2 regions of the Kribbella sp. NPDC050124 genome follow, and region 2 is predicted to be linked to the other one. Evidence: riboswitches for the same ligand, from Rfam matches in the RefSeq annotation. Region 2 holds a riboswitch; the other holds the start of a gene.
What was found. Region 2 has a riboswitch for glycine ahead of gcvP (aminomethyl-transferring glycine dehydrogenase). Riboswitches for the same ligand answer to the same signal wherever they lie in the genome.
Positions count from the first base shown of each region.

Region 1: it holds a riboswitch for glycine, as region 2 does, so the genes downstream of both, ACIBL3_RS35780 (L-serine ammonia-lyase) here and gcvP (aminomethyl-transferring glycine dehydrogenase) in region 2, are expected to answer to the same signal.

Region 1 is NZ_JBITJU010000022.1:28,362-34,700, forward strand. It holds gene ACIBL3_RS35760 (aminopeptidase P family protein) at 1-931, shown strand, start outside; gene ACIBL3_RS35765 (hypothetical protein) at 1,289-1,516, shown strand; gene ACIBL3_RS35770 (alpha/beta hydrolase) at 1,566-3,041, opposite strand; gene ACIBL3_RS35775 (DUF3817 domain-containing protein) at 3,166-3,519, shown strand; glycine riboswitch at 3,517-3,609, shown strand; gene ACIBL3_RS35780 (L-serine ammonia-lyase) at 3,688-5,061, shown strand; gene ACIBL3_RS35785 (alpha/beta fold hydrolase) at 5,048-5,722, opposite strand; gene ACIBL3_RS35790 (hypothetical protein) at 5,901-6,339, shown strand, end outside.
Region 2 is NZ_JBITJU010000002.1:407,885-414,223, reverse strand. It holds gene ACIBL3_RS08835 (serine hydrolase domain-containing protein) at 1-655, opposite strand, end outside; gene gcvP (aminomethyl-transferring glycine dehydrogenase) at 652-3,423, opposite strand; glycine riboswitch at 3,572-3,661, opposite strand; gene ACIBL3_RS08825 (MerR family transcriptional regulator) at 3,800-4,414, opposite strand; gene ACIBL3_RS08820 (bifunctional nuclease family protein) at 4,621-5,115, opposite strand; gene ACIBL3_RS08815 (MerR family transcriptional regulator) at 5,218-5,913, opposite strand; gene ACIBL3_RS08810 (FHA domain-containing protein) at 5,900-6,339, opposite strand, start outside.

The DNA.
Region 1 (6,339 bases), on a different contig from region 2:
CATGCTGTCGACGCCGGGGGTCGAGCCGCTGCTGGACGCGCTGGTCCGGACCTCGCCGACGGACGGGAACTCGCTGCGCCAGACGCTGGCCGAGCTGCGCCGGATCAAGGACGACTGGGAGCTGGACCAGCTGCGCGAGGCCGTCGCGGCCAGCGTGCTCGCGTTCGGCGACGTCGCGAAGGAGCTGCCGGAGGCCATCCGCGGCGGCGGTGAGCGGTGGCTGCAGGGCACCTTCGACCGGCGCGCGCGGACCGCCGGCAACGGCGTCGGGTACGCCTCGATCGTTGCTGCTGGCAAGCATGCGCCGGTGCTGCACTGGGTCCGCAACGACGGCCCGGTGAACGAGGGCGACGTGATCCTGCTCGACGCCGGTGTCGAAACCCGGACGCTCTACACCGCCGACGTGACCCGGACCTTCCCGGCGACGGGCGAGTTCACCGACGCCCAGCGCCAGGTGTACGACCTCGTGCACAAGGCGCAACTGGCGTCACTTGAGGCCGTCAAGGTCGGAGCGCCGTACCGGGCCTTCCAGTACGCTGCACTGCGCACGCTGGCCGAAGGGCTGCGGGATTGGGGCCTCCTGGACGTGTCCCTGGACGAGTTGCTCGGCCCGGACGGCCAGCAGCACCGCCGGTACATCGTCTGCGGCACCGGGCACTACATCGGCCTGGACGTGCACGACTGTGACGCGTCCCGGCCGGAGGCCTACTTCGCCGGCGAGATCGAGGCCGGGATGGCGCTGGCGGTCGAGCCGGGGCTGTACTTCCACCCGCACGACGAGACCGTGCCGCCGGAGCTGCGCGGGATCGGGATCCGGATCGAGGACAACGTGGTGGTGCACTCCGACCGCCTCGAGATCCTCACCGCCGACCTCCCGATCACCGCCGACGGGCTCGAAAACTGGACCCAGTCGCACCTAGGCCGTGTCTGACGGTCCAGCGCCTACTGCGCGGCACTCGGCACGGCATCTCGCCGCACTGGAGCAAAGGCCACGATGAAACCACATCGAGGCCTTCACTCCAGCACGCCGAGCTACCGCACCGAGCACCTGCTCGCGACGGCGCTGGACCGTCAGACACGACCTGAACGCGCGGTAGCCGCGGAATCACCCAAAATTATTCGTCACAAGCAGTAACACCGAGGCCGTCGGCAACGATGTAGCGAGCGGGGGAGGGTCGAACTCGGCCCGGCGCGTGGCAGTGGGGGGCCGCGACCACGCGCCGGGGCCGAGCCGGCCAACTGGAGCCCGGGGGGACTCCGGATTTCCTGGGGACACGGGGGTAGTGACATGAACCTGCGCGTGCGCGTGGTGCACTGCGGCGACCGGCATTGGTACGCCGACATCGACGACGCCGACGATCCGCAGCCCGACGACCCGTTCTGGTACGTCGACAACTGCCGATCCCAGCCGCAGGCACTCGAGACCGCCTGCGCCGAGCTCCGCTTGCTGTCGGGCCGGATGGTCCGCGGCGACCACCTCGACCGCGTGCTCGAGGTGACCGGAGTACCGGTCTGACGACTCCCGGGCAGGCGTCTGGTTGGGAGATGCCTGCCCGGGGCAGTACCTACGCCGGCGGTACGGCGGGGCAGCTGGTCCCGCGCTTCGGGGCGTCGAGCGTGAGCAGGTAGGCGTCGACGGTGTCCTGCATGCACGGGCTGCTGTTGTAGCTGCCGTGCCCCCAGCCCTCGTAGGTGAGCAGAACGCCGTACCGGCCGAGCTGGCGTTCCACGCTGCGCGCCCAGTTGTAGCCCGTGGCCGGGTCGTGGCGCGCGTTGATCAGCAGGATCGGGTCGGCCAGGTCGCGGACCTTCAGCCGGTGCTGCGGGTTGTCCGCCGCCGGCAGGCCGAGGCACCTCGAGACGGCCATCAGCTGGCCGGGGTACCGCATGTCCGGGTTGTCCCGGGCCAGTCGTGCGAGCAGACCGGCGTACTCCTGGTAGTTGCGGACCGGCAGGTTCCAGTCCTGGCAGAACACCGCGAGCGTGTTCGAGGCCAGGCCGGTCGGGACCGGCGGCTGCCCGGTCGGCGGCGCGCTGGCGTCGAGCGTCTTCAGCATGGTCGCCAGGTCGGTCCACCGCGGTCCGTAGAGCGCGCGGAACACGTTGAAGCTCAGCCAGTACGGCGTGATCGGCAGCGTCGGCCTTTGCGGATCGGGCACCTCGCCGCGATCGGCCCGAGCCAGCAGATCCACCCACAACGCGTGGACGTCCCGACCGTGCAGCGCGCAGGTCGTTGCACCCTGGCACCACTTCACGAACTCGTCGAACGAGTCCTGAGCCGCCCATGCCTGCGAGTCGAGGAACGACTTCGCGGAGTCGGCACTGTGGTCGACCACGCTCTCCACGACCATCGCCCGGACCCGCTTCGGGTACGTCTCGGCGTACTGCGCCCCGAGCAGCGTCCCGTACGAGCTGCCGTGGAAGGAGATCGCCGACTCACCCAGCGCGGCGCGAAGCGCGTCCACGTCCCGAAGCGTCTGCCAGGTGTCGAGGTGGTCGAAGACCGGCCCGGTGTTGGACCGGCAGTCAGCGGCCAGATCGCGGTTGTAGCGGATCGTCGCGGCGAACTCGGCCTGGTTCTTGATGATCGGCGACGGCTGCTTGGCCAGCAGGGCGGCCGAGCACTTCACCGGGTTGCTCCGGGAGATGCCGCGCGGATCGAAGCTGACGACGTCGAACCGGTCCTGCACCCGCTGACTGAACCGGCTCATCCCGGTCTTGACCCGGTCGACACCGGAGTCACCGGGACCTCCTGGGCCCCACATCAGCACGCCGACGCGGTCGCTCGGGTTCTTCGCCGTACGGCGGGCGACCGCGAGACCGAACGTGGGTCCGTCCGGGTCCCGCCAGTCGACCGGGACCTGGAGGGTTGCGCACTGCGAGCCCTTCACCACCTCCGGTTTGTCGTTGCCTTCCGGCTTGCAGTCGGTCCACTGCAACTGGGTCTTCGCCTCGGTTGCCGACACCGGAAGCGTCACGAGTCCGGCGGTCGCGACACCCAACGCCACTGCGGACGCAAGGGCGCGTTGTCTCAATCTCATACGGGAGATCTCCTGCCTGCGGAAACTCCCTCGATCCTCGGCAACCGCTTGCTCGACCACATCGGGGACGACCCCTCGGCCGACCCCGGGCGCGCCTTGGGGGACTTGTTAGGGTCGGTCGCTGATGAGTACAAAGCACGCGGTGTGGTTCCGGTGGGTCGCGATCGCGGAAGCGGTCTCCTGGACCGGACTGCTGATCGGGATGTTGTTCAAGTACGTGCTGTCCGACAACGAGCTCGGGGTGAAGATCTTCGGCCCGATCCACGGCGGCATCTTCATCGTCTACGTGCTCACCGTGCTGGTCGTGCGTGGCCCGCTGCGCTGGTCCTGGCCGGTCACCCTGGCCGCGCTGGCAGCGAGCGTTCCCCCACTGTTCACCTGGTTCTTCGAGATCTGGGCGGTCCGCACGGGCCGGATTGACGTCGGCGGTGAGGCCGCCGTACCGTCACGGACGTCAGTCAACTCAACAGCCGCATGAACCCGTGCGGGAGAGTCCCAAGCACGACTTGGGCGCCGTAGGAGCAACTCTCCCCAAGAATCTCTCAGGCACCTTCACCGCACGGGCGAGGCACCTCTGGAAGGCATCGGCCCAACAGAGCGGGGAGGACACCAACGGTCAACGGCGACCGGAAGGAACCTCCACACGATGGCGATCAGCGTCTTCGATCTGTTCAGTATCGGGATCGGCCCGTCGAGCTCCCACACGGTGGGTCCGATGCGCGCCGCCCGTACCTTCGCACTCGGCCTCGCCGACGACGGGCTGCTGGCCCGGACGGCGAGAGTCGAGGCCCAGCTCTTCGGCTCACTCGGCGCGACCGGCCACGGCCACGGCAGCAACAAGGCCGTGCTGCTCGGACTCGAGGGCGCGGACCCCGAGACTGTGATCACGCACTCCGTCGACGCCCGGGTCGAGACGATCCGCGAGCGCGGCAGGCTGCTGCTCGCCGGCGTGCACGAGATCGGTTTCGACGAGAACACCGACCTGACCATGCACCGGCGCAAGGCGCTGCCGTACCACCCCAACGGGATGATGTTCACGGCCCGTACGGCGGACGGCGACGTACTGCGGGAACGGACGTACTACTCGGTCGGCGGCGGCTTCGTGGTCGACGAGAACGCGGCCGCCGGGGACCGGATCGTGGCGGACACCACGTCGCTGAAGTACCACTTCACCACCGGCGCCGAACTGCTCGACCGCTGCCGTGAGTCGCAGCTGTCGATCAGCGAGGTGATGCTCGCGAACGAGTTGGCCTGGCGGACCGAGGGCGAGATCCACGACGGCCTGCTGCGGATCTGGCAGGTGATGCAGGACTGTGTCCGCGAGGGCTGCGAGACCGAGGGGATCCTGCCCGGTGGCCTGAAGGTGCCGCGGCGGGCGCACGCGCTGCACCAGAAGCTGTCCCGGGATCCGTGGTCCGTGGATCCGCTCAAGGTGATGGACTGGGTCAACCTGTTCGCACTCGCGGTGAACGAGCAGAACGCGTCCGGCGGCCGGATCGTCACCGCGCCGACGAACGGTGCTGCCGGCATCATCCCCGCCGTTCTGCACTATTACCGGCGGTTCGTGCCGGGGGCGACCGACGACGGCGCCGTCCGGTTCCTGCTGACTGCCGGCGCGATCGGGGTGCTGTACAAGGAGAACGCCTCGATCTCCGGCGCCGAGGTCGGTTGCCAGGGCGAGGTCGGCTCGGCCTGCTCGATGGCCGCGGCCGGCTTGTGCGAGGTGCTCGGCGGCACGCCGCTCCAGGTCGAGAACGCGGCTGAGATCGCCATGGAGCACAACCTCGGCCTGACCTGCGACCCGGTCGGCGGGCTGGTGCAGATCCCGTGTATCGAGCGCAACGCGATGGCCTCGGTGAAGGCGATCAACGCGGCCCGGATGGCCATGCACGGCGACGGGGTGCACGTCGTCACCCTGGACAAGGTGATCAAGACGATGCGCGAGACCGGCGCCGACATGAAGATCAAGTACAAGGAGACGTCCCGCGGCGGCCTGGCCGTCAACGTCATCGAGTGCTGAGCAGATCCGCGTCCTCGACGTGGGCGTTGTGCCCGAGTCCCGGGTAGACGACGACCTGGTCGTGCAGGGCGCGGAGCTGGTCGTCGGTGTTCATCGGGTCGTGCTCGCCGCGGGCCAGCACGAGGTCGGCCTTGCAGTCCGCGATGAGTTTCGGCATGTCCGGGGCGCCGACGCCGAACGTGCCGGGGTCCATGGCCAGTCGCCAGCGTCCATCGACCTCGGCCAGGCCGTGCTCGACCACCGGGTCGCTCGGGTCGGCCAGTCCCTGCAGCCCGGAGACCTTGAGGAACCGCGCGGCCGCGTCCTCCCGGGTGTCGAACCACGCGATCGGCTTCTGCGCCAGCGCGGCCGCCCGGCCCAGATCGTCGTCGGACCAGGCGACCTTCACGCCGACCGCGACGACCCGATCGACGTCGATGCCGTACCGGCCGCTCGCCAGTTCGAGGGCGATCACGCCGCCGAGTGAGTGGCCGACGATGACGACGCCACGCCGTACCGGGAGGGTCTCGGCGACCGCGGCGGCCATCGAGCCGAAGGTGTACGACGGCAGCGCGGCGGCCGAGCCGTGTCCGGGCAGGTCGGGGGCGAACCGCGGTTGCGGCCAGGCGTCCCAGACCCGGCCGTTGGCTCCGAGGCCGTGCAGCAGCACCAGTGCAGACATGAGAGCAGGCTTCCACACGAGATGCCGGGCTGTCCGGTCGATTGGCGCGTCATCAGCTAACTCACTGCAATTCTACGAATGCGTAACGGAACGGAAATGCCCAATCATTGCGATCTAGCGTGGAATTTCTTCCAAGGGCTGTTTCAAGCGCTGGATCAGCCGATAACCTGCGGGACTTGTGAGACCGACTTCTGCCGCGATCGCCCGTCCGCCCTGGCAGAACCGTCAGCGGCTGCGCCAGGCCCGGTTCGCGGCAGGCGGGCTACTGCTCCTGTATGCCGTCCTGGTGCTGATCGCCCTGCTCGGCGGTCCCCGGATCGGCGCCGCCTTCCTGCCCCTCCCAGGCGGCGGCCCGGAACCGGCCAACCCGGTCGCCGGCCTCGAGCCGACCCGGATCCCGACCAGCGGCCCGACCGTCCCGCGCGGCTCCGAGACACCGGTCCCGACGCAGCCGCCGACTCCCGGCGAGACCCCGCCGTTGCCCTCGACAACGACAACGGCGCCGGTCGGCGTCCCGACCGACGGTCAGCAACCTGCCACTCCAGGCCTGACGCCGAAGCCGACTCCGGAACTGGTTGACCACCAGGAGTCGACCCAACCGCCGGCCACCAAGCTGC
Region 2 (6,339 bases):
AGTCGTACGCGGGCTCCTCCAGGAGCTGCCCGCTGAACGGATGCACCGAGAACCCTTGCGCGGACGGTCCGGCCGGGAAGTACGTCGTACGGCGCATCTCCAGCGGGTCGAGGATGCGGTCCTGGACCAGCTCGAGCCAGGACGCGCCACGCAGCCGGGCGACGAGCTCACCGAGCAGGCCGTACCCGAGGTTCGAGTAGTGGTGCCGCCGATCGGCCGGACCGGCGGCCTGCGACTCGTCCATCGCCGCGGCCAACTGCTCGAACGAGACACCCGGATTGCGTTCCCACCATGGGCCTTCCGGCTCGGCGTTCATGCCACCGCTGTGCGCGAGCAGGTGCCGGATCGTCCGGTCCCCGAAGGCGATCCCGGGCAGATGCTTGCCCACAGCATCGTTCAACCCGAGCAACCCGTCGTCACGGCACTGCATGACCAGGACCGCGGTCAGCGTCTTCGTGATCGACCCGATCCGGTACTGCACGTCCGGACCAGGCGCCCCACCGTCCACCGTCGCGAACTGCCCCCGCGACCCGGTCCACACCAACTCCCCGTCCCGGAGCACCCCAGCGTTGACCGACGGCAACTTCCATTCGCTCTGCGCCGCCGCAACCTCGGCAAACAGAGCAGCGGCGGTCGCAGGACGAACTTCGGTCACTCAAAGGCCTCCGGGGATGGGCAGGAGCAGATCAGGTTGCGGTCGCCGTAGGCGCCGTCGATGCGGCGGACCGGTGGCCAGTACTTCGAGGTGCGGTCGACCGAGCGTGGGAACGCGGCCTCCTCGCGAGTGTAGGCGTGCTCCCACTTGTCGTTGATCACCGACTCGGCGGTGTGCGGGGCGTTCACCAGCGGGTTGTCCGCGGCCGGCCACTCCCCCGCCGCGACCCGGTCGATCTCGTGCCGGATCGCGATCATCGCGTCGCAGAACCGGTCCAGCTCACCCAGGTCCTCGGACTCGGTCGGCTCGACCATCAGCGTGCCGGCCACCGGGAACGACATCGTCGGCGCGTGGAAGCCGTAGTCGATCAGCCGCTTCGCGACGTCGTCGACGCTGATCCCGGTCTCCTTCGTCATCGGCCGCAGGTCGAGGATGCACTCGTGCGCGACCAGGCCGTTCTCGCCGGTGTAGAGCACCGGGAACGCGCCCTCGAGCCGCTTCGCCACGTAGTTCGCGGTGAGTACGGCAGCCTTGGTCGCGGCGGTCAGGCCCTCGGCGCCCATCATCCGGATGTACGCCCACGAGATCGCCAGCACGCCCGCGGACCCGAACGGCGCCGCGCTGATCGGCCCGACACCGGACTCCGGCCCAGCCTGGTCGAGCAGCGGGTGGTTCGGCAGGTACGGCGCCAGGTGCGCGGCGACCGCCACCGGGCCGACCCCCGGGCCGCCGCCACCGTGCGGGATGCAGAACGTCTTGTGCAGGTTCAGGTGGCTGACGTCGCCGCCGAACTCACCGGGCTTGGCCAGGCCGAGCAACGCGTTCAGGTTCGCGCCGTCGACGTACACCTGGCCACCGTGGTCGTGGACGATCTGGCAGACCTCGCGCACGCTCTCCTCGTACACACCGTGCGTCGAGGGGTAGGTGATCATGATCGCGGCAAGCTTCGAAGCGTGCTCGGAAGCCTTCGACCGCAGGTCGTCCAGGTCGATCGTGCCATCGTCGTTGCCCTTGACAACGACCACCTTCATACCGGCCATCACCGCGGAGGCGGCATTGGTCCCGTGCGCGCTGGCCGGGATCAGGCAGACGTTGCGGTCCTGGTCGCCGTTCGCCCGGTGGTAGCCGCGGATCGCGAGCAGGCCGGCCAGCTCACCCTGGGAGCCGGCGTTCGGCTGGATCGACACCTTCGCGTAGCCGGTCACCTCGGCCAGCCAGCGCTCCAGCTGGCCGATCAGCTTCACGTACCCGGCCGCGTCCTCGACCGGCGCGAACGGGTGCAGGTCGGCGAACTCCGGCCAGGTGACCGGCTCCATCTCGGTGGTCGCGTTGAGCTTCATCGTGCACGAGCCGAGCGGGATCATCCCGCGGTCCAGCGCGTAGTCGTAGTCCGACAGCTTGCGCAGGTACCGCAGCATCGCGGTCTCGGACCGGTGTGTGTTGAAGACCGGGTGCGTCAGGTAGTCCGACGTACGGCGCACCGCCTCGGGCAACGCGGTCGCCGAGAGCGCGCCGTCGTACCGCAGGTCGAAGGCGTCACAGACCGACCGGAGCGCGTGGGCGTCGGTCTTCTCGTCGCAGGAGATGCCGACGTGGTCGGCGTCGACGAGCCGCAGCCAGATCCCGTTCTGCCGGGCGGCGTCGACCACGTCCGCGGCGCGACCCGGGACCCGGGCCAGCACGGTGTCGAAGAAGTTGTCGTGCACAACCTCCACGCCACCGGCGCGCAGGGAGGCGGCCAGCTTGCCGGCGTAGTCGTGGACGCGCGCGGCGATCGACTTCAGGCCGTCCGGCCCGTGGTAGACGGCGTACATCGACGCGACCACGGCCAGCAGGACCTGCGCCGTACAGATGTTCGAGGTCGCCTTCTCGCGGCGGATGTGCTGCTCGCGGGTCTGCAGCGCCAGCCGGTACGCCGGTGCGCCGTCGGCGTCGACCGACACCCCGACAAGGCGACCCGGCAACGACCGCTCGAGACCGGAGCGGACGGACATGAAGCCGGCGTGCGGACCACCGTAGAACAGCGGTACGCCGAAGCGCTGCGACGACCCGATCACGATGTCGGCACCGGCCTCACCCGGCGCCTCGAGCAGCGTCAGCGCGAGCAGGTCGGACGCGACCGCGACCAGGGTGTCGCGCTCGTGCGCGGCTTCGACCAGCGGCTTGAGGTCGCGGACGAGTCCGCCGGCGCCCGGGTACTGCACCAGGAAGCCGAAGAAGTCACCCTCGGGCAGGCCGTCGGTGGTGTCGGCGACCACGACCTCGATGCCGAGCGCCTCGGCCCGGGTCTGCACTACTGCGATGGTCTGAGCGAAGCAGTCCGCGTCGACCAGGAACCGGTCGGACTTGCTCTTCTTGTTGGACCGGTGCGCCAGCGTCATCGCCTCGGCGGCCGCGGTGCCCTCGTCGAGCAGCGACGCGTTCGCGGTCGGCAGCCCGGTCAGGTCGGAGACCACGGTCTGGAAGTTCAGCAGCGCCTCGAGCCGGCCCTGGGAGATCTCCGGCTGGTACGGCGTGTAGGCCGTGTACCAGGCCGGGTTCTCGACCAGACGGCGGACGATGACGGATGGGGTGAAGGTGCCGTAGTACCCCTGGCCGATCATCGAGGTGGCGACGTTGTTGCGCGCCGCGAGCCCGCGCAGCTCGTGCAGCGCGTCGACCTCGGAGGCCGGGTCGGGGAGCCGGAGCGCCTCGGCGGACCGGATCGACGCCGGGACGGCGGCGTCCACGAGCGCGTCGACGTCGTCGTACCCGAGAAGCTGGACCATTCGCGCGACCTCGTCCGGGCGCGGTCCGATGTGACGGTCGGCGAAGGCGGCCGAGACCTGTGGCGTGTCGTTCACTAGAGGCTCCGTTGCTGACAGTGCTGCCGGTGGCCTCCCCCTCTGTCACGCCCGGTGCGCGCTCCAGAGTCGCCTGTGGCACTCGGTCCATGGGCCTGAGAGGTTCCGGGGAGGAATTGCCCCTTCGGCGCCCGGATCAACGGGTCTCTCCCGAGTGCTGTGTACGGCTGTCCCGAGGCTACCAGGAATCGCCGAACACTTCGGTCACCAGCCTCCGCGCGCAGACGCGACCGCGGCCGGGGGTGACAACAAAGTCGCCCACACACCGCGCGGTGAGTGGGCGCTCTGTGGTCAGGGTCGGTCAGCCGGTCATCCGGGCGCGGCGGCGGGCGGCGAGCTCGTCGTTCGCGTGCTGGTCGCCGTCGTCGTGACCGTCGGCGCGCTCGGTCGGGAGCTCGGACAGCGAGCCCTCGACCTCACGCCAGACGCCGCCGAGCGCGATCCCGAACACACCCTGGCCGCCGGCCAGCAGATCGATCACCTCGTCCGGCGAGGTGCACATGTAGACCGAGGCGCCGTCGCTCATCAGGGTGATCTGGGTCAGGTCGTCGATGCCGCGCTTGCTCAGGTGCGCGATCGCGGTCCGGATCTGCTGCAGCGAGATCCCGGCGTCCAGGAGGCGCTTGATCACTTTCAGCAACAAGACGTCGCGGAACCCGTACAGCCGTTGCGTGCCCGAGCCGGTCGCCGGGCGAACCGACGGGGAGACCAGGCCGGTGCGGGCCCAGTAGTCGAGCTGACGGTAGGTGATCCCGGCCGCGGCGCAGGCCGTCGGCCCGCGGAACCCGACGTCCTCCGGCATCGGCCGCAGGTCGTCGTCGAAGAGCAGACCCTGGACGCCGGCGGCAGCGGCCGCCTCGGCGTGCGCTTCGGACGTCGACTGCGCCGTCAGATCCGTGTCGCCGGTGCGTGTCACGCCTGAGCCTCCCTGGGTACCGACTGGAACGGGTCACATCCGTGGAGTGACAACACCCCACAACTCCTTCAAGGTAAGCCGCCGATCAGGGAGGGTCAACGATCACCGCCCTGGTCCGAGAGCGTGTCGCAACCCTGACCTCAATCGTTACCTTGCGTGCCTTGTACCAGACCGTTCAAATCTGCCTCTGCTGACTCGTCAGTAGGTCAGCTCTTGTCGAAGTCTTCCGGGGTCACCTGGTCGAGGAACTCGCGGAACCGTTCGACCTCTTCTTCCTCCTCCACCTCGTCGGCGCCGGCCGTCTCACTCTCCGGCACCGGGATGCCGGCCTCGGCCAGGATCTCCTCGGCGCAGAACACCGGCGTGCCGGTGCGCAGCGCCAGCGCGATCGAGTCCGACGGCCGCGCGGAGATCTCGGTCTTGTCGTCGAACACCAGGATCGCCTCGAACACGCCGTCGGTCAGGTTCACGATCCGGACCTGGCTGAGGGTGTGCCCGAGCACCCGGATGGTCTCGGCGAACAGGTCGTGCGTCAGTGGCCGGGGTGGTTCCATGCCCTGCTGGGCGAAAGCGATCGCGCTGGCCTCGGCCGCGCCGATCCAGATCGGCAGGTACCGCTCGCCCCCGACCTCCCGGAGCAGCACGATCGGCTGACTCGAGGGCATCTCGACCCGGACTCCGATTACGTCGACTTCGCGCACACCTTCAGCCTACTCCGCGGGCCAGCCCCGGGCAGTCCCACGGGTGCGCCGGTGGATAACACAGTGGACAACTCTGGGGACAACTCTGGGGACAAGTCAGGCTCAGCGAGGCAGGCGGGAGCGGACCAGCGCCGCGTGCAACCGGACGGCGAGCGCCGCAAGCTCCTCGGTCTGGCCGGTACGGCGCGGCCCGGTGACCTGCTCGATCAGGCCGGCCTCGCGGTCGGCCGCCGTACGGAACAGGCGCAGGTGCCGCGGCTCGATCCCGTAGCCGGCGAACTCGCCGGCCAGCTTGGCGACCAGAATCGCGTCGCCGTCGTAGTGGTTGCCGCGGGCCACCACCAGCCCGTGGTTCTCCAGCTGGTCGAGCAGCTCGGCCTCGACACCGGCCGCCGCTCGCAGCTCGTCCCGGGTCAGCTTGAGCTCGGTGCCGTAGGCACCGAAGTCCTCGGCGGCCGGCAGCCCGGGGGTCTCCGGCAGCGAGCTCGGGGCCACCGGCGGGCCCACGGCCGCCGGGCGGAGGCCGCGGTCCATCGCGGCGAGGTGCTCCTTGATGATGCGCAGCGGCAGGTACTGGTCGCGCTGCGCGGTCAGTACGTACCGCAGCCGGTCGACGTCGGCGGCGCTGAACTTGCGGTAGCCCGACGCGGTCCGGGCAGGTGTCACCAGCCCCTCGGCCTCCAGGAAGCGGATCTTGGAGATGGTGACACCGTCGAACTCGGCCTGCAGCAGCTGCAGCACCGCACCGATCCCCCTGCCCTCAGCAGGGCCTTCGGCGGACGGCTCAGGCTTGGCCACTGGCGTAGTAGACCAGCCGGTACTTGCCGATCTGGACCTCGTCGCCGTTGTTGAGCTGGACCTCGTCGATCCGGTCGCGGTTCACGTAGGTGCCGTTCAGGCTGCCGACGTCGCGGACCTTCACGCCGTACGCGTCCCGGCGGAACTCCGCGTGCCGGCGCGACACGGTCACGTCGTCGAGGAAGATGTCGCTGTCCGGGTGCCGGCCGGCGGTGACCACGTCGACGTCGAGCAGGAACCGGCTGCCCGCGTTCGGACCGCGCTGGACGATCAGCAGCGCGGACCCGGCCGGCAGCGCGCCGACCGCGGCCTCGTCGTCGGGCGACAGCGGCTCACCGGTGCCGGCGGGCTCGGGCTCGACGCCGATCGGGGTGAGCATCGCGGTGTCGGTGACACCGGGAGTGACGCCGGGTGCTGCCGGGGTTG